4 regions of the Hahella chejuensis KCTC 2396 genome follow, and region 2 is predicted to be linked to each of the others. Evidence: predicted binding sites of a transcription regulator. Region 2 holds the regulator's gene; each other region holds the start of a gene.

Region 1 (5,443 bases), 2.9 Mb from region 2:
TGATCATATGCTGGATGGTTTGGTTGCGTGGGCGCCATCTCCTCAACCCAGAGAAACGGACAAGCGCATGGTTGAAGCGGAAGATGAAAAGTTTTCCGGCTTTGTATTCAAGATACAGGCGAATATGGACCCGCTTCATCGTGACCGTATCGCTTTCTTGAGAGTCTGCTCAGGACGTTACGAACAGGGCATGAAGATAAAGCATGTGCGTTTGGGTAAAGATATTCGTATTGCGGACGCGCTGACATTCATGGCGGGAGATCGAGCCAGAGCGGAGGAAGCGTTTGCGGGCGACATCATTGGCTTGCATAACCATGGCACCATTCAGATTGGCGATACCTTCAGTGAAGGAGAGGAGCTTAAATTTAGCGGCATCCCTAACTTTGCGCCGGAGCTGTTCCGCCGTATTCGCCTCAAGGACCCTCTGAAATCCAAACAGCTTCAGAAAGGCTTGATTCAGTTGTCGGAAGAAGGCGCGGTGCAAGTGTTTCGTCCGCTCAATAACAACGACTTGATTGTTGGGGCTGTGGGCATGCTGCAGTTTGACGTAGTGGTGCATCGCCTCAAGTCTGAATATAAGGTGGAGGCCGTGTACGAGCCGGTAAATGTTTCCACGGCCCGTTGGGTTGATGCAAAAGATCCGAAAAAGCTGGAAGAGTTCAAGCGGAAGGTGTCTGAGAACTTATCTCTCGATGGTGGTGATAACTTAACCTATCTTGCGCCGACGAATGTTAATTTGCAGCTCGCCATTGAGCGCTACCCGGATGTTCAGTTCCGGAAGACGCGGGAACATTAAGGGAGTTGGCGATGGCGATTTTTATTGATAGCCATTGCCACTTTGATTTTCCCGACTTCGATGACGACAGGGAAGATGTGTTGCGTAATGCCTGGGGGTTGGGTGTAAGGCGTATCATTGCGCCCTCGGTAGGCATTCAAAATTGGACTCGCATATCTCAGTTGGCTAAGAGCTTTGACGAGCTTAATTTCGCGCTGGGTATTCATCCTCTTTATCTACACGAGCACTTAGAACTTCATCTGGATGAGCTGGATAACCAGTTGCGCGAACAACGAGCGGATGTCTCAGCTGTGGGGGAGTGTGGGCTGGATGCGACGGCGGATATTGATTTTGACGTGCAGCTGTATTTTTTGAGTGAGCAGCTGAGGATGGCGAAAGCGTTAGATCTTCCCGTGATTCTTCACTCCAGAAAAACTCATAGTCAGCTTGCGAAGCGGGTTAAAGAATCTGGCGTTAAGTGTGGGGTTGTGCACGCCTTTTCGGGAAGCTATGAAGAGGGGGTGCAGTTTGTAAAACTGGGGCTCAAATTAGGGGTTGGCGGCGTCATCACCTATGACCGGGCGCAAAAAACCAGAAAGGCGATTTCCAGACTTCCGTTGGAGTCCCTTCTGTTAGAGACGGACGCTCCGGATATGCCATTGTGTGGTCGACAGGGGCGGCGTAATTCCCCAGAGATGATTCCCCAGGTATTTAATGTGCTGTGCGCCTTGAGAGAAGAGGCGCCCGAACGGATATCCGACACGATTCTTCAAAACACTATCGATACATTTGACCTCCCAGGCTTTGAATCGAAGCCTTAACTTTGTGGGCCGCGTAATTAATTGGATTTAGAGTAGCAATTGAGCAGGAAGTGCAATATAATCCTGCGCCCGGATTTGCAATATAGTTAGGAACTTTGGCGAAGCCCCGAAGCCCGAGTTCCGAAAAGTCAGAACGTCGTTGTAACTTCCCCCGAAGGGAAGGCGCAGCGTGCGTTTTATTTGGATTAATCAGCCGAGAATTTAAGAGTAAGGCGGGATTTAAATGAAAACGATCAGCGCTAAGCCAGAAACCGTAAAGCGTGACTGGTATGTTATAGACGCGACCGACAAGACGCTTGGACGTCTTTCTACTGAAATCGCCCGTCGCTTGAGGGGCAAGCACAAAGCGGAATATACCCCTCACGTTGACACTGGGGATTACATCGTTGTAGTTAACGCGGAAAAAGTGCGTGTTACCGGCAACAAGGCTCAAGACAAAATGTACTATCGCCACACAGGCTATCCTGGCGGTTTGAAAGAGATGTCTTTTGATAAGCTGATCCAACATGCTCCTGAGCGTGTTATCGAAACAGCTGTTAAAGGCATGATGCCGCGCAATCCTTTAGGTCGTGCGATGCTGAAAAAGCTCAAGGTATACGCTTCGGCTGAACACCCGCATACCGCTCAGCAACCGATTGAACTGAAAATTTAAGGAAGGTGGATATGTCTGTTACTCAATACTATGGTACAGGTCGTCGTAAAACTTCGACTGCTCGCGTCTTCCTGAGACCCGGTAGCGGAAAAATTACTGTGAACCAGACTGATCTGGATTCATACTTTGGTCGTGAAACTGCGCGTATGGTCGTACGTCAGCCTCTGGAGTTGTTGGGCTCTATTGGCAATTTTGATGTATTTGTTACTGTTAAAGGCGGCGGTCCTTCTGGCCAGGCAGGCGCAATTCGTCACGGCATCACTCGTGCGCTGATTCAATATGATGAAGCGAATCGCTCTCCGCTGCGTAAGGCCGGTTACGTTACTCGCGACGCTCGTGAAGTTGAACGTAAGAAAGTGGGTCTGCGTAAAGCGCGTAAGCGTCCGCAATTCTCCAAGCGTTAATCATTACGCTTTCAATAAAAAGCCCGGTAATCCGGGCTTTTTTGTTTCCGCTGAAAATGGGTCAAAGCCGCCCGACAGATATTTAACTTGGATCAATATTGTTGAGACAAGGCCTCGCCGCACGTGCGTCGTCCTTGTATCGATAAGGCATTTTAATTAGTATGTCAGCCGGATTTTACGCCTGAAGAAATAAGAGCATAATGGCCTGATTTTGGCCTCAAATTGCTGCCTGATGGGAGAAACCTAGTATGACGAAAGACGACGTGAATAAGAGCCGCCGTCGTTTTCTGGTGGGAGCAACCTCGGTCGTTGGAGGTATCGGCGCCATCGGCGCGGCCGTGCCTTTTGTCGCTTCCTGGAACCCAAGCGCTAAAGCAAAAGCCGCTGGAGCGCCTGTTAAGGTCAATATCAGTAAGATTGAACCTGGCCAACAGATGACCGTTGAATGGCGGGGCAAACCTGTTTGGGTCGTGCGGAGAACGCCGGAAATGCTCAAAGGCTTGGATTCGATTGCGGAGCAATTGCAGGATCCGCAATCTGAAAAGCCGCAGCAACCCGCATACGCTCAAAACCCTCACCGCTCCATCAAAGATGAATACGTCATACTGGTTGGAATCTGTACGCATCTGGGCTGCTCACCAAAGTTCCTGCCAGAGGTGATACCCGATGAAACCGTTGGCGGTTTTTACTGTCCTTGTCATGGTAGCAAGTTCGACTTGGCGGGAAGGGTCTTCAAAGATGTCCCTGCTCCTAAGAATCTTGAAGTGCCTCCCCACATGTATGTTGATGACGTGAACCTCATCGTAGGTGAAGACAAGGAGAACGCATAATGCAGAAGCTTATCCAGTGGATCGACGATCGCCTGCCAGTCGTCGATGCCTTCGAAAAGCATATGAGCAAGTACTATGCGCCTAAAAACTTTAACGTATGGTATTTCTTTGGCTCTTTGTCTTTGGTTGTTCTAATTAATCAGTTGCTTACGGGCATTTGGTTGACAATGAGCTATAACCCCTCTGCTGAAGGCGCGTTTGCTTCAGTAGAGTACATTATGCGCGACGTTGAGTTCGGCTGGCTGATTCGATTAATGCATTCGACTGGCGCCTCCGCCTTCTTTGTCGTCGTTTATCTGCATATGTTCCGAGGGCTCTTGTACGGTTCTTATAAAAAGCCCCGTGAGCTAGTTTGGATATTCGGCATGACCATCTATCTGTGCCTGATGGCGGAAGCGTTCTTGGGTTACTTGCTGCCTTGGGGGCAGATGTCATACTGGGGTGCGCAGGTTATCGTTTCTCTGTTTGGCGCCATACCTTATGTGGGCGAAGACTTGGCTCAATGGATTCGTGGCGACTATCTAATATCGGGTATTACTCTTAACCGGTTCTTTGCTCTGCATGTCATCGCTTTACCAATTGTACTGCTTGGCTTGGTGGTGCTGCATATTTTGGCGCTTCATGAAGTGGGTTCGAATAACCCAGACGGCGTTGAGATTAAAAAGAACAAGGATGAAAACGGTATTCCTAAAGATGGAATTCCTTTCCACCCCTACTATACGGTGCATGACATCGTCGCGTTGATTGTTTTCCTATTCGTATTCTGCGTAGTAGTGTTCTACTTCCCTGAAATGAATGGCTACTTCCTTGAGAAGCCTAACTTCGAACCGGCAAATCCGCTGAAAACTCCTGAGCATATTGCGCCTGTATGGTACTTCACGCCTTTCTACGCGATGCTTCGTGCAATCACGTATCCGCTATTCGGTGTGGACGCGAAGTTCTGGGGCGTTGTCGTTATGGGGGCTGCAATAGCAATTCTGTTTGTGTTGCCTTGGTTGGATCGCAGTCCTGTGAAGTCTATTCGTTATAAGGGAGCGATGAGCAAAATTGCCCTTTTAGTGCTTGTCGTCAGCTTCGTGATTTTGGGGGTTTGTGGAGTCTTGCCAGCTAATGAGCAGCCGAGTTGGCTTGCTCCTCTATGTACAGGCTTATATTTCGCATACTTCCTATTGATGCCTTGGTATACCAGAGCAGAAAAGACTAAACCTGTACCAGAGAGGGTGACTCACTAATGAAAAGCATACTCAAAGTTCTGCTTCTCTCGTGCGTGACGTCTCTTGCACATGCGGCTGGCGGTGGAGATGTTCATTTAGATCACGTAGATGTCGATATTCGCGATAAGCCCTCTCTGCAAAGAGGCGCTGCGATGTTTACTAACTACTGTATGGGCTGCCACTCCTTAAAGTATTCCCGTTATGAGCGTGTAGCGGATGACATTGGTATTCCGCACAACCTTTACGAAGAGAATCTGATCTTCGGCGATGCGAAGATTGGGCAGCTGATGGATATTGCTATGGCTCCGTCCATGGCGCAAGGCTGGTTCGGCGCTCCGCCGCCAGATTTGACGCTGGTTTCAAGGCTGCGCGGTCCTGACTGGTTGTATAGTTATTTGCGCGGCTTTTACAAGGACGAGTCCAGGCCTTGGGGGGTAAACAACGTTGTATTTAAAGACGTTGGTATGCCTCATGTTCTGGTTGATCTGCAGGGGTTGTGTGCGGAGAAACCGGAGTTGGGCGGCAAGGCAGGTATTGATCCGTTGAGTGGAGTTGTAGTGGGCGCGCCGGGTTGTAAGTCATTCGCTACAACGGGCAGCATGGAGCCGCAAGAGTATGATGCTGCGATTCGCGACATGGTCAACTTCCTGGCTTATGTGGGCGAGCCCTCAAGGCTGGAGAGTGAAGAGATTGCTCCGTACGTGCTTTTGTTCCTGGTGATTCTGTTCGTGCCCGCATACCTCCTCA
Region 2 (5,443 bases):
GAGACCTCCAGCCTCGACGATGACGCTTTGAATCCCAAGCGACTACAAAACGGTCAAATTGACCTTTGGATCTCAGGACCCGTTTCCGGCCCCTACTATGCAGCCAAAAACGGCGTTACCAACATTCAACCTGTATTCACCGTTAAGGAGACACAACTGTATTTAGCAGTTAACAAAGAAACGCCGGATGAATACGTCAACAAGCTCAATGAGGCCCTGGAAAAAATGCGCTCTAGTGGCGAATTGGAAAAAATTACCGCCAGATACAGATAAACAACAGAGCCTTACAAATCCTGCGAGCCCCTATTTCATGGGGCTCGCAGGGGTATTCCTCCCCTTTCCTCCCCACTCATCCGGAAAACTACTTATTAGGAAGACACCTACACCAGCTGTTTAATAAGCAACCAGACTAATCGTTAGTCAGAACAATATTCCGCCCAGCCGTTTGAGGTGATTTAATGATCGCTAAGAAGCTATTGTTGGTTTCTGTTCTCTTTCTGTCCGCCATTGCACGTGGCGAAACCTTTAACCTGGTCACGGAAAATTTCCCGCCTTTTAATATGGGCGAGGAAGACCACAAATACGAACACAAAGCTGACGCTATCAGCGGCATCAATGTGGATATAGTCAAAGAGCTCTTTAAACGCTCGGGTTATGACTATCGTATGAAGCTCAGAAATTGGAATTACGCTTACAACTTCGCGCAACGCAAAGAGTTCCGTGGCGTATTCGGCACTACATTGACCGATGCGCGCAAACCGCTGTTCAAGTGGGTAGGTCCACTCGCCAAGAACGACTGGGTATTCTTCGCAAGAAATGACACTACTATCAAAATTAACTCTGTAGAGGACGCCAAGCCTTATCTCATTGGTTGCTATAAGGATGACTCCAGAGCGCAATTTTTGAAGAACAACGGCTTCAACGCTTCAGAGCTGGAAGATGACAGCCTCAACCCAAAGAGGCTGCAACAAAGACAGGTGGACCTATGGATCTCCAGCACCGCATCAGGCTATTACTACGCTAAGCTGGCCGGTGTTTCCGACATCAAACCTATATTTACTATACGAGACACCAGTCTATACTTGGCGATGAACAAGGACACGCCTGATGAGCACATTGAGCACCTCAATAAAGTGCTCGATAAGATGCGTACTGAAGGCTATTTGGACAAAGTATATTCAAACTACAAATAGAAAGTCTTACGCCTGGCTTAAGGCGGCGGAGGTCCGCCTTATCCACTCTTCCATTTCCTTATGAACTTCATCGGTAGCGCGCCCACTGGTTTCAATCGGCGCACCGATCCTGACCCTTATCAAACCTGGGCGCTTACTAATACTGCCAGCAGGCCAGCAATCGCCTGCATTATGCGCCACTGGCAGTAAAGGTACGCCCGCGCTGACCGCCAACAAGGCGCCCCCCTTATTGTATTTGCCAACTTGTCCAGGACGAACGCGCGTTCCTTCAGGGTAAATCACAACCCAATACCCAGAAGTCAGACGCTCCTTTCCCTGCTTTAGCAATTGCTTAAGCGCCGCAGAAGGCTTACTCCGGTCAATGGCGATGGGCTTCAATCTTTTTAGCGCCCAGCCAAAAAACGGAATTTTCATCAACTCCTGTTTCAGTACTGTGCATTGAGGACGGAATATGACGCCTAACAAATAGGTTTCCCAGGCGCTTTGATGATTGCTGACAACCACACAGCTTGTTTTCGGAATGTTCTCCAGCCCCTCAATCTCATAACGTATGCCGCAAACAACGCGCGCCCACCAAAGCGCAAACACATTAAACCGGGATACGATGTAATAGCGCTTTTCAAAATTGACGTAAGGACCCACCAACATACCAACTAATGATGTGATGATGACGCCCCAAGCATACCCAAGGTAAAAAACGAAAGACCGAAATAGCTGAAATGCCTGCACTTTTGCCCGCCTTTTTTCAATGCCCGCAAAGGATATCAACTCCCCGCCCAAAGCTGCAATGAATGTTATCCCTCAATGCCCCAGAAACCCAATGTTTGAGGGCTTTTGCGACTAAAGTCCACCCACACAGGCAGCCACCCGCTCACCCCTTGATCAATATCAAGGCGCCCCGCTGGGAGCTGGATACACTGAGCATGGAGAGAGGGGGACTCACTTGCCAGCAAGTGTGACAGCAGGCGCGCGCGCCAATTCGCCAACAACGACAGTCAAGCGCGCGCAGATGTTTTCTTACCTGGTTGGAGACCCAATATGCCAGTTGGAAAGGTTGTCGAACAAGCGATACAAAATGGGGGTAATGATAGCTGGGTTTATTTGCTCAACTCCCCTCCCAAAGAGTTCTCCAGCGAGAACTGGAGCGCCTTAAACGAGGGAGCCTATGATGCGGACTATCGCAACAGCTCTCTGGCTCGATACTATGAAGGCGGGTTCGCATTGAGCGTTCAAGCGCCCTGCTTCACCACACTCGTAAGCGCGGAAAATTATACCCGCCGACTTCCATCCATGAGCGCAAATCTGCAGAAGTACATCGACTATGTCGTAAAGGAAGTGAGACTACTCAAGCAAAGCCTTCCTGCCGGTTGCCAGGTTAAGTACCTGCATTGGTTCGGCGATCTGGTGCGCCAGCTTACTCCCGCAGCGCAAACGCAGGTCATGTACTATTTAGGGCGGGAGTTCAAGCTGAACTTCGGCGCCGATGCCCGTCATGTCATCGAGTTGGACGCTCGTCCAGACTCAGAGGAAGCGCTAGCCCTGATCAAAGGGTTGGGCTTTAACATCATCTGCATCAATGATCCCGGTGAATATGCGCAGTCCTGTCCTATTGAGGACCTTAAGGATTGGCTACAAACCATTAGGGCATTCGACTTTAAAGCCGTCTATCTGCGTCTGAAAGTGTCACCCATCACATTCTCCGCACTGTCCCAGCATCTTGAGGAAATTCTGACGGAAAGACCGCAGGGCATCCTTCTTTCCAGCCATAAACCAGAGTTCACCAGCACACCTAGCCTGGAAACAGCGCTAAAAGATTTCAAGCGACGCATTAAGTCCGCATCGTTTATTCCGATCACCCAGGACTTTTTCGCGCTACCCTGGACAGGCTTAATAAGCCAAGGCGTCAGTTGTCTGCATGGCGTCGGGTTGGGCGCATTCTCTTACACGCCCCACTACCAGTTGCGCAACGCCACCCAGCTGGATGACTACTACAAAATCCTGGACAACGGAGGACTCCCGGCAAGAGCAATTCGTTACACTCAGACACAGTTGTAACAAAAGGTGAAAGCTATGTAGAAACAACGGCGAGCGTAGGTTTTCCCTGTAAATTTCCTGCTGTGGGGATTTGCTTTTAAATGGCTATTGGCTATCCTAGAAGCCTCTTTAAGCAGTTTCACTCATTCAGCCACGAGGCGACCGATGGAAAGCAAGCATATAGCAACCTCCTCTCCTTTTAGCTTACACAGGGGCTGCCATGAATGTAACTTGAGCAAACTTTGCATTCCAATAGCGGTCGGGGCTGAAGACATTGATCGCCTGGAAGAAATCATTCGCCAGGGCAAAATGCTCAATCGCGGTGAATATATCTTTGAGCAGCATACGCCATTTCGCTCCTGCTTCGCCGTTCGTAGCGGCGCAATCAAAACATTCACCGTATCTGAGGAAGGCGAGGAGCAGGTAACCGGCTTCTACCTGCCAGGTGAGATTATCGGGCTGGACAGCGTTAGCATGGAAAAATACTCCTGCTCCGCCGTCGCTCTCGAACGCACTAGCGTGTGCGAAATTCCTTTGGAAAAATTTGAAGACTTAGCCTCAGACATTCCCAGCCTGCAGCACCACTTTTTCTCGCTGATGAGTAAAGAAATTCAGGAAAGCAGGCAGCTTACTATGCTACTGAGCAAAAACTCTGCGGAAGAGCGCATAGCCTCGCTGCTATTGTCCTTATCAACTCGCTTCAGCCGTCGTCGCCTGTCCGGCACAAACTTCAGGCTCCCCATGCCTCGCAGCGATATAGGCAACTATTTAGGTTTGGCGGTCGAAACTGTGAGTCGGGTTATTACCCGCTTCCAGAACAACGGCATTATTAAGGTCCAAGGAAGGGAAGTTCAGATTTTGCAATTGGAAGAGCTACAGAAAGTTCTCCGCCACGACACTAAGTGTCTGGAACACCAAAAAGAGTCCGCCGTTAACGGCCGTTAACGGCTCTCTTCCAAGCAGTTTTCAGCGGGCTTCACGCCCCCACGTTGCTGGCATTGCTCAATCAGTGCAGGCAGGTAGCGACGCCAGGGAAGCTGTTTGACGCCAAAGGTGTTGCGCAGCTTGATGCAGCCCAACGCCCCATTCGCGGGAAGCGCCACTCCAGGCAAGACATCAGCGCCCTTCTTCTCGATCAGAGCCTGTAGCATTTCCTCCTGGCCAAAGGCCTGCAACACAATCGCCTTCAACAATTCATAGTGGGTGACCGCTTCAGCGCCAGCATAATGGTAAACACCCCATACGGAGATGTTACAGCTTAACTGTTTGATAACAGCGTCCACCACTCTCGCCACATCATCCACCGCAACAGGGGTCAGCTGCATATCGGTACTGGCGTTAAGACGCTTGCCTGACGACAATGCCGAAAGCATGGTCTGCAACCAGCCTTGAGCGCCCGCCTCCAGCAACCAACCAACCCTCAAGATCAGATGCTTGCTATAGTTTTCCTGAAGCCATTGCTCACTCTGCAACTTTGTCCGCCCATACACAGAGAGAGGACGCCCTTTGTTGGCGGAAATATAAGGATTCTTTTTGACGCCGTCGAAAACAAGATGACTGGAAAGATGAACAATCGGCGCCTTCCATAAGTCCGCAACCTCCGCAACCGCCGCACAAGCGGACACGTTAACCTGATACGCCAGGTCCGGGTGCTGCTCCGCTTTGAACAAATCGCTCATCTCCGCAGCATGAACGACAAAGTCCGCTGACGGCATCGACTTCATTCCCCGCACGATCGCATCATTGGTCATCAGAAACTGTTCGTAGGGGACGCCCTCCACCACTATACCGCTCTGCTGCAAACGCTGAGCTATAGCCTTACCTAATGGCGAATCGATTCCCGTCACACAAACAATCACTCATGTACCCCTTAAATGCATCTCGTGGCCTTTGGCAGCCCCCAGAATACGGGGCCGCCTGAAGATATTATGTTTACAATATTGGCTGCTTGACGGGATTTTAGCAAACCCTGCGCATCGGGGTTCCCCCGCCTTACATCCCGTAGGCCGCGCCAAAGCCTCCCTCGAGAGCCCCCGCCAACGCAGCGCCTTAAACTACTTCCGAACGATTAATATATACTCTGGGAACCCGCGAGGTCATACCCGTAAATAAAGTATAGGAGATTGTTGACGCATATCCTGCAACCTCATCCGCGGAAACAGTCCCGCCCCACAACTCCACTTCAGACCCAATGCGAGCCTCTGGAATATGGGAGA
Region 3 (5,443 bases), 1.7 Mb from region 2:
GGTGACGCGGGTTTGCAGCTCCGTCGGCCCATCAGCTTCGCGCAGCTTTTCAAAGAAGCCGCATGCGACGCACTCACGCACTTGCCGCTGCTCTTCGTCGGCGTAGCTGACGATCTTGTCCATCTCTCCACAGCGGGGACACACCGCCCCCGCGATAAAACGCTTCACCATATGCACTACCCGGTAAATACGATGGCTAAATGAATACAAGGCCTGCGACGCAGGCCCTTGCTATTTCTCTCAGGCGGCGATGCCGCTTTGACGCAACAACGCCTCCACTTCCGGCGGACGCCCACGAAACTCAATGAACAGATCCATAGGCTCGCGGCTGCCGCCTTTTTCCAGAATTGAATGCAGGAAGCGTCGGCCCGTCTCCGGGTCGAACACGCCATTTTCCTCAAACAGGGAGAATGCGTCCGCCGCCAGTACTTCCGCCCACTTATAGCTGTAATAGCCCGCAGCGTAACCGCCGGCGAAAATGTGGCTGAAGCTATGCTGAAAACGATTGAAGGCGGGTGGTTTGATCACCGCGACTTTATCCCGCACTTCATCCAGCACCTGCTGGATGGCGAAGCCTTCCGAGCCATCGTATTCGTGATGCAAACGAAAATCGAACAGGGCGAATTCCAGCTGACGCACCATCAACATGCCGGACTGGAAGTTTTTCGCCGCCAGCATTTTCTCCAGCAATTCTTTCGGCAGTGGTTCGCCACTCTGGTAGTGACCGGAAATCAGCGCCAGCGCTTCTTCCTCCCAACACCAGTTTTCCAGAAACTGACTGGGCAGTTCCACCGCGTCCCAGGGCACGCCATTGATGCCTGATACATCATTGCAGTCCACCGTGGTCAGCATATGATGCAGCGCATGGCCGAATTCGTGAAACAGGGTGGTCACTTCATCGTGGGTCAACAGCGCAGGATGCTCTTCCGTGGCGGGCGCAAAGTTACAGGTGATGAACGCCACGGGCTTTTGCACAGAACCGTCGTCCAGACGACGACGCACTGCGTAATCCGCCATCCAGGCGCCGCCGCGCTTGTTCTCGCGCGCGAACAGATCCATATAGATGGAGGCGATCTCTTCCCCGTCACGGCGCACTTTGAAGTAGCGCACGTCCGGATGATAGCGATCAAACTCGGCGACTTCGTCGAGGGTGACGCCAAACAGGCGTTGCACCACGGCGAACATGCCGTTGATCACCTTGGAGGCGGGAAAGTAGGGCTTCAACTCTTCCTGAGATACGGCGTAACGGTGATGGCGCAGTTTCTCTGAATAGAAGCTGACGTCCCAGGATTGCAGTTCGTCCTGACCCTGCTCTTTGGCGAAGGCTTTCAGCTCTTCAAATTCCTGACGCGCCACCGCCACGGACTTCTCCGCCAGCTCATTGAGGAAACCCAGCACTTCATCCGGCGTACGCGCCATCTTGGTGGCGAGAGAGTATTCCGCATAGGTGTTGAAGCCCAACAGACGCGCTTTTTCCAAACGCAGCACCAGGATTTCTTTCATCACATCAGAGTTATCCCAGCGACCGGCGTAGGGGCCTTGTTCAGAAGCCCGCGTGTTATAGGCTTCATACATTTCCTGCCGCAATTCGCGATTTTCGCAGTAAGTCATCACTGCATAGAAACTGGGGAAATCCAGCGTCAGCACATAACCTTCTTTGTCACGGGACTTGGCCGCCTGGCGCGCCCCCGCCAGAGCGGAGTCCGGCATGCCTTTCAGTAAATCCGCATCGGTGATGTGTTTAGTCCAGGCCTGCGTGGCGTCGAGCACGTTGTCGCTGAATTTACTCCCCAACTCCGCCAAACGCTGCGAAATTTCCATGTAGCGCGCTTTCTTGTCTTCCGGCAGATCAACGCCAGCCAGATGGAAGTCGCGCAGGGTATTGTCGATGGATTTACGTTGCGCTTCACTAAGCGAACTGAATTCTTCGGACTCTTTAATGGCGTGATAAGCGTCGTACAGCGCCTTGTTCTGACCGATTTCCGTACCGTAGCGGGACAGCTCGGGGATACAAGCGTTGTAGGCCTCGCGCAGCGTTTCGCTGTTGAGCACGCTGTTCAGGTGGCTGACCGGCGACCACACATGGTTCAGCTTGTCCGACATGTTATCCATTTGCTGCGCCAGATTGTCCCAATTGAATGCGGGCTGCGCCGCCAGATCAACAATTCGCTTTCTGTTTTCGGCAAGTAATTTGTCCATCGCCTCTTTGACATGTTCGGCGCGAATCTGTGAAAACGGGGGTAACGCCGTATCGGCGAGCAATGGATTGGTCATTGAAATATTCCTGAATTGACAAGTCTTCCGGGGTTGCTGATCGCAACGCCCCCGAGCAATCAAAATGTGGGCGTTGGCGGCGGCTTTCAAGTAATGCGCCGTGGAATCCTGCTTTAGAATAGTCCGATCAATGCTAAAGTAACAATCCGCCATTCGGGCTCTTGAGCCCTACTAGGGCGCCTCAGATTTTTGATGTTTGGAGTCTTCACCATGCCTGTGCGCACTTATCAGGGAATCACGCCGACGCAGGGAGCGCGCGTCTTTATCGACCCCACCGCCGTTGTCATTGGCGACGTTCATTTGGGCGACGACTGCTCCGTCTGGCCCACCGCGGTGATACGCGGCGACATGCACCGCATCCGCATCGGCGCGCGCACCAGCGTGCAGGACGGCTCGGTGTTGCATATCACTCATGCGGGACCTTTCAACCCCGACGGCTACCCGCTGACGATCGGGGACGACGTCACCATCGGCCACAAGGCCATCTTGCATGGCTGCACGCTTGAGAGCCGCATCCTTGTCGGTATGGGCGCCATCATCATGGACGGCGCTCATGTGGAGAGCGATGTGGTGATCGCCGCCGGTACGCTTGCGCCTCCCGGCAAGCGCTTGAAAAGCGGTTACTTATACGTTGGCGCGCCAGCGAAACAAGCGCGTCCGCTCAGTGACAAGGAAAAAAAATTTTTCCAGTACACCGCCGCCAACTACGTCAAATTGAAGGACCTGCACCTGCAGGAAAACTGGAGCGAGTAGGGGAAATTCAGGAGGCGGGAGGAAATTGACGCAAATCAGAATATAATTTTTTTTGTCGTCAGGGCGCCCCTTGAAAACATTTTTAACGCCATTATTTCTATTATCACGATACGCAGCGTAACCGGGGCAAGACGTCACCCCAATCAGCAGTTTCAGGTGTAAATGATTACATAGAGCCTGTCGCGTCAGGCTAACAGATTTGTACTTAAACTCTTTTTGGAGATTGAATTATGGCGATTACCCGTTGGAATCCGTTTTCTGAGTTCGAAGATATTCTGGACCGTTATAACCGCTCTCTGCAGGGCCAGTCCCGCGTCAGTGAAAACGGCAAAGAAGTGATCCGCAAGGCTGACTGGGCTCCCGCCGTGGATATCACGGAAACCAAAGAAGCGTTCTTGATTAAGGCGGAGTTGCCTGGCGTGGATAAAAACCACGTCAAAGTGGCCGTCCATGAAGGCGTGTTGTCCATTCAGGGCGAACGCAAGCTGGAAAAAGAAGAGGGCGACAAAAAACACCATCGCGTAGAACGCTTCTACGGCGCTTTCGCACGCTCCTTCACGCTGCCGGATAATGTGGATGAAAACAACATCCGCGCGGAATATCGGGACGGCATCCTGACCTTGCAGTTGACCAAGGTGGAAAAGGCGCAGCCCAAAGCAATCGAAATCAACGTGCAGTAGTTTGGGCGACCTGCCGCACTAAACCGGCGACCGGGGCGATGTGTAGTTCGCCCCGGTTTTTTACAATCCAGACTTTTTACAGTTCCGCCGCTTTCTTACCGCCGGCGTCACGCAGGATTTGCGCATATTCCGCGCCACGTGCGTGCTCTGCAACGCGATCCAGCATGGTTTCGCCTTCTGGACTCAACGCATTGATATTACGGCCAGCTTCGGCGAAATAGGCCACGAAACGCGCATAATCGCGGGCCAGCATGTATTCATAAGCCTGCCGCAGAACATGGTAGTCGGGATCAGTTTCATCCCGGGGCAGCAACGCCAAAAATCCCTGAACCCGTTCATCGCTCCATTCCTCATCCACCACTTTCGGTTGTGAAGGACCGCTCATATCGTATTCACCTGCATATCATAGTTATTTACCGGGCCGCACATTCTACCCTGATCCTGCGCGCATATTGAAGGCTGCGCGCGCTCAGCCCAGCCGGCATTCAGCGTTTTCGATATGAATTTCCACACGCCGGTTTTGCGCCCGGTGCTCATCAGTGTCGTTGGGAACCAAGGGCCGCGTTTCCGCCTGTCCTATGGCGCTCACGCGACTGGCGTCCAGGCGCCCATCCAGCACAAGGCGATGCACCACGCTCACCGCCCTGGCCGCCGATAAATCCCAATTGGAGCGGAACTTCACCGAGTCGATAGGACGATCGTCAGTATGGCCGGTCACCAGAATGTCTCCCTTGCAGTCAGCCAATACATCGGTGACTTTCATCAGCACCGGCAGCATGTATAACTTCAATTCCTCGCTGCCGGAAGCAAAGGTCGCGCGCTCGGTAAAGCTAAGCACAACCCCTTTGTCGTCAAACTTGATGTCCACCGCCTGGTCCTCGATTTCATTCTCCAGCAAACTGATCATGCGCGAGGCCAGGCGATCGTTTTCCATATACGCCGCTTCGCTCACCACTTCCTGGCTTAAATCCAGGCTGGGCTCTACGTTGGATTGCGGCGCCGGTTGCTCCGCGTCGCCCTTATCGCGGATTACAGGCTCCATCGGCACGGTAGGCGTGATATCGCCTCCCAGAGGATACATATCCGGCGCGCCCTGAGACGAAGGAACCCAGGCCACGCCAAAGGCCTTACTCATGGAGTAGGCAATGGAGCGGTATTTCTCCGCATCCAGACTGGAAAAGCTCAACAGCAGAATGAAAAAAGTCAGCAATAACGTCATCAGGTCGGCGAAGGTAACAATCCAGGCTGGCGCTCCGACGGGCAGCAAGCCACCAGATTGCTTGCGCGGTTTGATCATGATTCTTCCTGCGCCGGCGTCGATTCATGGAGGTCTTCCATAGCGTCCAGCTCAGGCAGATAAGACGCCAACACGTCCTTGATAATACGCGGATTCAACCCTTTCACCATGCTTAAAATGCCACTGATCACAATCATGCGGTTGCGCACTTCATCCTGAGTTTTAAGCTGCAGTTTGTCAGCCAGCGGCAACACGATAAGCTGGGCGATAAAGGCGCCATAAAAGGTGGTGAGCAACGCAATCGCCATGGCGGGGCCAATGGAGGAGGGGTCCTGCATGTTATTCAGCATCTGCACCAGCCCCACCAAGGTGCCCAGCATGCCCAGGGCGGGAGCCGACTCGCCCAGGCCGCGAAACACCTTTTCCGCTGTCTGCAGACGCTCGACATACTGATGCGTGTCTTCCAGCAGAACTTCTTCTATGAATTCCGGGGGATGGC
Region 4 (5,443 bases), 2.4 Mb from region 2:
TCTTTCGGGTCCATGCCTTCCAACGCCGCTTCCTTGGTCAATATCAGCGGATTCATACCCAATTGGGGGGCCGACGGCAGCCAGCCCATACGCTCGGCGCGGGTGTTGTAATCAATGATGGAGGCGCTCCATTTGCCTTTATCCGCCAGGGGCGACACCACTTCCGTCATCTGCAGTTTTTCATAACGCCATTGATCAGCGTGGTTATAGAAGAAGGAGGTGCCGTTCATCTGCCGGGGCGGACGTTGCCAATCCAGCCCAAACGCCAGAGGCAGCCAGCCGCACTGAGGACGCAACTTCTCCTGCCCCACATAATGCGCCCAACCGCCGCCGCTTTGGCCGACGCAACCGCACAGCATCAGCATGTTGATCAGACCGCGGTAGTTCATGTCCATGTGATACCAGTGGTTCAGCGCGGCCCCGACGATGACCATGGAGCGACCATGGGTTTTATCCGCATTGCGGGCGAACTCGCGAGCCACGCGGATAACATCCGCCTGGGGCACGCCAGTGATTTTTTCCTGCCAGGCTGGCGTATAGGGAATATCGTCAGAATAGTCCTTGGCGCAGGCTGGGTCGTCATAGCCATTGTCGACGCCATAATTCGCCACGGTCAGATCGAATACGCAGGCCACTTTCACCGTGGAGCCGTCCGCCAACTGCACATTCTTCACAGGCACTTTGCGGATCAGCAGCTCATCGTGGTGGGTGTGCTGGAAGTAGTCATATTCATGCTCCTGCCCGCCAAAGTATGGGAATGCGACAGGCGCGACTTCATCACACAGCGATTTCAGGCTGAGAGCCAGTTTCACTTCCGCGCCGGACTTACCGTCCAGTTGCTGAATATTCCATTTGCCCTGCTCCCCCCAACGATATCCCACCGCGCCGGTAGGTGAAATCAGCTCGTTGGTAGCTTCATTAACCGCAATGGTTTTCCATTCCGGATTGTTGTCCTGTCCCAGATTGCCGGACAGATCCGAAGCGCGCAGGAAACGCCCTTGAATGTAGCGGCCTTCGTGTTCTTCCAGCATGACCAGCATGGGCATGTCGGTGTAGCGGCGCACATAGTCCGTGAAATATTCACTGGGATTATCCACGTGAAAGTCTTTCAGGATGACATGTCCGAAGGCCATAGCCAGTGCGGAGTCAGTGCCTTGCTTGGGCGCCAGCCAGGTATCGCCGAATTTGGAGCATTCGGAATAATCCGACGTGATAACGCAGGTTTTAGTCCCTTTGTAGCGCACTTCGGTCAGGAAGTGCGCGTCAGGAGTACGGGTCTGAGGCACGTTGGAGCCCCAGGCGATGATGTAATTGGAGTTGTACCAGTCCGCCGCTTCCGGCACGTCAGTCTGTTCGCCCCAGATCTGTGGAGACGCCGGCGGCAGGTCGCAATACCAATCGTAGAAGCTCAGGCAGTTGCCGCCGATCAGAGACAGATAGCGGGAGCCGGCGGCGTAGGACACCATGGACATGGCGGGAATCGGAGAAAATCCAGAGATGCGGTCTGGGCCATAACGCTTCGCCGTATAGACGTTAGCGGCGGCGATAATCTCGTTTACCTCAGTCCATGAACTGCGAACGAATCCGCCCAAGCCGCGACGTTGCTTGTAGGATTTCGCTTTGGCGGGGTCTTCGACGATGCTCTCCCAGGCGTCAACGGGATCGTCGTGCCTCTGCTTCGCTTCGCGCCACAGTTTGATCAGGCTTTGTCTGACTTTCGGGTACTTAAGCCGGTTGGCGCTGTAGATATACCAGGAATAACTGGCGCCACGGGGGCAGCCTCTAGGCTCATGATTAGGGAGGTCCGGTCGTGTGCGAGGATAATCGGTCTGCTGGGTTTCCCAGGTCACCAGACCGTCTTTAACGTAAATCTTCCAGCTACAGGAGCCGGTGCAATTCACCCCGTGCGTAGAGCGCACGATTTTGTCATGCTGCCAACGACGGCGATAACCGTCCTCCCAGCTACGATCGTCTTTGGTGGTGGCGCCGTGTCCATCCGCGAAAGTTTCTCCCTTGCGTTTGAAAAACTGCAGTCTATCCAGAAAATGGCTCATGTTGGACTCCTCATCAGAACCTGCTTCGAAGCATGGAGCACAGCGTTAGAGACAGGTCATTTTTTAATTTCAAATTCATTCTAGGAGAGCCTGGGGGACTATAATTGATGCAAATCAAAGCGGTTTTTTGAGGACGCGTCAGTATCCTCTGGCGCATACCTCTTAGGGGGTAGGGGCAAAAAATGGGTTGTTCTTATATTTCAATAAGTTATACATTGGAAGCATAGATTGATTGAGCTAACGACAGGTCTAGGTTCTTTGGTAGTACTCCCCCCTGGAAGGAGTTCGAAACGATGATTGCGCGATTCCAGAAATCATTAATCTTCCGAATGGGCGCCTTAATGATCGCCATGGTGTCACTGGCGATGATCACTATGCTGGCGTCATTCTTCATCTCCGAGTCAGCGGAAAAAGACGCGGAGGCGGTGAATATCGCCGGCTCCCTGCGCATGCAGAGCTACCGTATGCAGGCTCGGCTGCTGACCCTGGATACGCCGCCCTCAGATTTCGTAGCGGCGCTTACCCGCCAATTTGCCGAACGCATCGAAAACCCCGTGCTGGTGGCGGAAGCCATGAAAGACGACTCCTCGGAATTGCATCGACAATTCATGCAGGTTCGTGAGAGTTGGGAGAACGATGTCAGCGGCTTTATCGCCACCTACGCCCACAATCCGGACCGCCGCGTTGCGGATCAATTGGGCGAAAAGATCGACAAGTTTGTTGATGAAATAGACAACTTGGTGCAGCTCTATCAGATCCGCGCGGAGGATCGCATCGAGAACCTGCGTCTGATACAAATCAGCGCCCTGTTTCTCACCTTCGCCCTGGTCAGCTTCTCCCTGCTCATTCTCCATCATCATGTCGAGCTGCCTTTGCGCAGCCTGACGCAAAACGCACGCAAGATCGCCCGCGGCGACTTCAGCGACCGCCTGGAAGTAAAAAATGATGACGAGCTGGGCCTGCTGGCGGAGACGTTCAATCAGATGAGCGATGCGCTATCGGAGATGTACGAATCTCTGGAGACACGGGTCAAAAATAAAACCCAGGCGCTAAAGCGCAGTAACGATTCCTTGAATTTTCTCTATCATCTGGCGCGGGAAGTCAGTGAGAAAACTCATGAGAATATTGATTTTCAGGCCTGGCTGGAGGAACTCACCAGTATTACCGCCGTCGGCGGCGTTGAACTTTGCCTGAAAACTCCCGAGGCGGTGATTCCCTATGAACACATCCGCAACGACTATATGACGGAGCTGCCTTCCTCCTGTCAGCGCCAGGAATGCGAAAAGTGCATGGTGGAAAAAGCCCAGGTGTGCCGGGACAATGACGAAGTGCAGGTGCGATATCCTCTGATCAAGGAAGGCGTCCAATATGGCGTGATAGTGTGCACGCTGCGCAACAGCCAATACCTGGAAAGTTGGCAGCATCAATTATTGCAATCCTTCTCCGACCAGGTCGCCGTGGCGCTCAGTTTGAAAAATCAGGGGGATCAGGAACGTCGGGTGTCTCTGATGAACGAACGCAACGTCATCGCTCGGGAGCTACACGACTCATTGGCGCAGAGCCTCTCCTATCTAAAGATACAGGTCGCTCGCCTGACTCGCGCCTTGCAGTCAAAACAAGTGGAAGACGAACAGATCGACGGCATTACCGCAGAGCTCAAGGAAGGCATCACGTCCGCTTATCGGCAGTTGCGCGAGCTGCTCACTACATTCCGTCTGAGCATTTCCGAGAAAGGTCTGCACGCAGCCATATTGCATACCGTTGAGCAACTGACCGAGCAAAGCACGAATGTCAAAATTGTGCTGGATTATCGGGTGGAAGACATTCCCTTCTCCCCCAATGAAGAAATTCACTTGCTGCAGATCACACGGGAAGCGTTGCAAAACGCCGTGCGTCACTCTCAAGGAAATCTGGTGACAGTCTCCCTGCATTCAGACCCTAAGAAAAAAGTCACCTTAGCCATTATCGACAATGGCGTCGGCATCCCAGAAGATCCAGAGAAGCTGAATCATTACGGCCTCGCCATCATGCGCGAACGCACCCGCAATCTGCATGGCGAGCTAGCCATTCAACGCATACCGGAAGGCGGCACTGCCGTATTGTTCAGCTTTACTCCCAGCTACTTACAGGAGCGGAAAATCTCATACGCCGAATAATGTAGGAAATATCTCACACGCAATGCAGACATCGCGTCTATTCTCCCACCCCTCCCCACCCTAATATAGGTACCAAGAGGATGCGCTGACACATAAGGACATGAAGCAAGGAAGCAACAAGGACGACCAACGCCGACGGAAATAGGCATCAAGGGAAGCATCTGACACGGAAGACGCAGCATGGAACGCTGCGTCTTTTTCTTTGTGGAACACGAACGCTCGGACGCGTCGACTGAATGGAGTCAGACAACAGCAGGTAAGGACACCGGGGCTGGATGGGATGAAGGATTGAGGGATGAACAGGCGGGACGCCAGGGTGTACGAGATATCCTACAAACAATGCAGATATGTCGTCTATCCTCCCTACCAAGCCATGGCTAATATAGCCACAATGGATGCGAAAACGCGGCAGGGAAAGCCCGCAAAGGACTGCAGCAAGGATAGCAAAAGAGCCGCTGGAACCGGCAAAAGGAAGCATCAAATGGAAAAGGCGCAATATGGATATTGCGCTTTTTGTTTTTCTGGCCCCCCGCATTTTTAAACTCCCCCCGATTCTTATCTCTTCACTGATCAGCCTACACACCAATTTCTTTTCACAACTCTCTGACATGCCTGCGAAATTTTATTTTAAAAACGCTATCGTATATCCTCGCTGGCTATTATTGAAAAACCTATCAGCTATAGAAAGCCCGCCATTATGGATATGACATTCGTGGAGTTCGCCAACATTCTGGCGCAGAACCTTTTCCCAATTACCTTTAACAGCCTCGCCGCCATCATTCTGCTGCGCTACTTCCGCGGCAGCGCGCTGGTCGTCGCCTTGGCGGTATGTTTGATTGCGAGCGCATTTTATTACTTGCTATTCCCCTTCACTTTCTACTTGGATACGAGCGGCGACAGATTCATTTTCGGCTTGTATTCAGCGATTGGCGGGGGTCTTCAACAAGGAGTAATCATCACTCTCATCGGCTTTCTGCTTTTCAAAAAGGAAAGAGTGGACAGACTTAGAGACTCCACCAAGGCATTGGGTGGATTTACTCTTACACTGCTAGCCGCAGCCAGCGTCATGAGCGTATACACCAGTATTCTGGCATTCTCAGAAAAGTCCTCATTCATGTATGGCGCAAGTGACGAGCTGATCTACGTCCTGATCACTTACCTGTTCGCCACCATTTATTCACTTGTTTCACTGATGTTGATGACATACGTCCAGTGGCGGGTGATTCCTGAATC

The links. The regulator FNR, encoded in region 2, switches genes on or off when oxygen is low (the NO sensors DNR and NnrR bind a similar motif). The targets are predictions, from matches to a motif close to TTGATNTANATCAA.
Region 1: the regulator FNR is predicted to act here: its motif matches at 2,735-2,748, upstream of petA (ubiquinol-cytochrome c reductase iron-sulfur subunit).
Region 3: the regulator FNR is predicted to act here: its motif matches at 3,053-3,066, upstream of HCH_RS00185 (Hsp20/alpha crystallin family protein).
Region 4: the regulator FNR is predicted to act here: its motif matches at 2,159-2,172, upstream of HCH_RS17905 (nitrate reductase subunit alpha).

Annotation. Positions count from the first base shown of each region.
Region 1 is NC_007645.1:6,020,687-6,026,129, reverse strand. It holds gene prfC (peptide chain release factor 3) at 1-796, shown strand, start outside; gene HCH_RS26505 (TatD family hydrolase) at 808-1,596, shown strand; gene rplM (50S ribosomal protein L13) at 1,820-2,248, shown strand; gene rpsI (30S ribosomal protein S9) at 2,260-2,652, shown strand; gene petA (ubiquinol-cytochrome c reductase iron-sulfur subunit) at 2,901-3,482, shown strand; gene HCH_RS26485 (cytochrome b) at 3,482-4,714, shown strand; gene HCH_RS26480 (cytochrome c1) at 4,714-5,443, shown strand, end outside.
Region 2 is NC_007645.1:1,742,064-1,747,506, reverse strand. It holds gene HCH_RS07790 (substrate-binding periplasmic protein) at 1-273, shown strand, start outside; gene HCH_RS07785 (substrate-binding periplasmic protein) at 459-1,193, shown strand; gene HCH_RS07780 (lysophospholipid acyltransferase family protein) at 1,200-1,922, opposite strand; gene HCH_RS07775 (coproporphyrinogen III oxidase) at 2,232-3,248, shown strand; gene fnr (fumarate/nitrate reduction transcriptional regulator Fnr) at 3,393-4,172, shown strand; gene HCH_RS07765 (SDR family oxidoreductase) at 4,169-5,074, opposite strand; gene alr (alanine racemase) at 5,277-5,443, opposite strand, start outside.
Region 3 is NC_007645.1:41,564-47,006, reverse strand. It holds gene HCH_RS00200 (YheV family putative zinc ribbon protein) at 1-171, opposite strand, end outside; gene prlC (oligopeptidase A) at 241-2,274, opposite strand; gene HCH_RS00190 (gamma carbonic anhydrase family protein) at 2,485-3,027, shown strand; gene HCH_RS00185 (Hsp20/alpha crystallin family protein) at 3,258-3,707, shown strand; gene HCH_RS00180 (PA4642 family protein) at 3,784-4,092, opposite strand; gene HCH_RS00175 (flagellar motor protein MotB) at 4,177-5,004, opposite strand; gene HCH_RS00170 (motility protein A) at 5,001-5,443, opposite strand, start outside.
Region 4 is NC_007645.1:4,150,718-4,156,160, forward strand. It holds gene HCH_RS17905 (nitrate reductase subunit alpha) at 1-2,054, opposite strand, end outside; gene HCH_RS17910 (HAMP domain-containing protein) at 2,348-4,210, shown strand; gene HCH_RS33895 (hypothetical protein) at 4,606-4,917, shown strand; gene HCH_RS17920 (hypothetical protein) at 4,908-5,443, shown strand, end outside.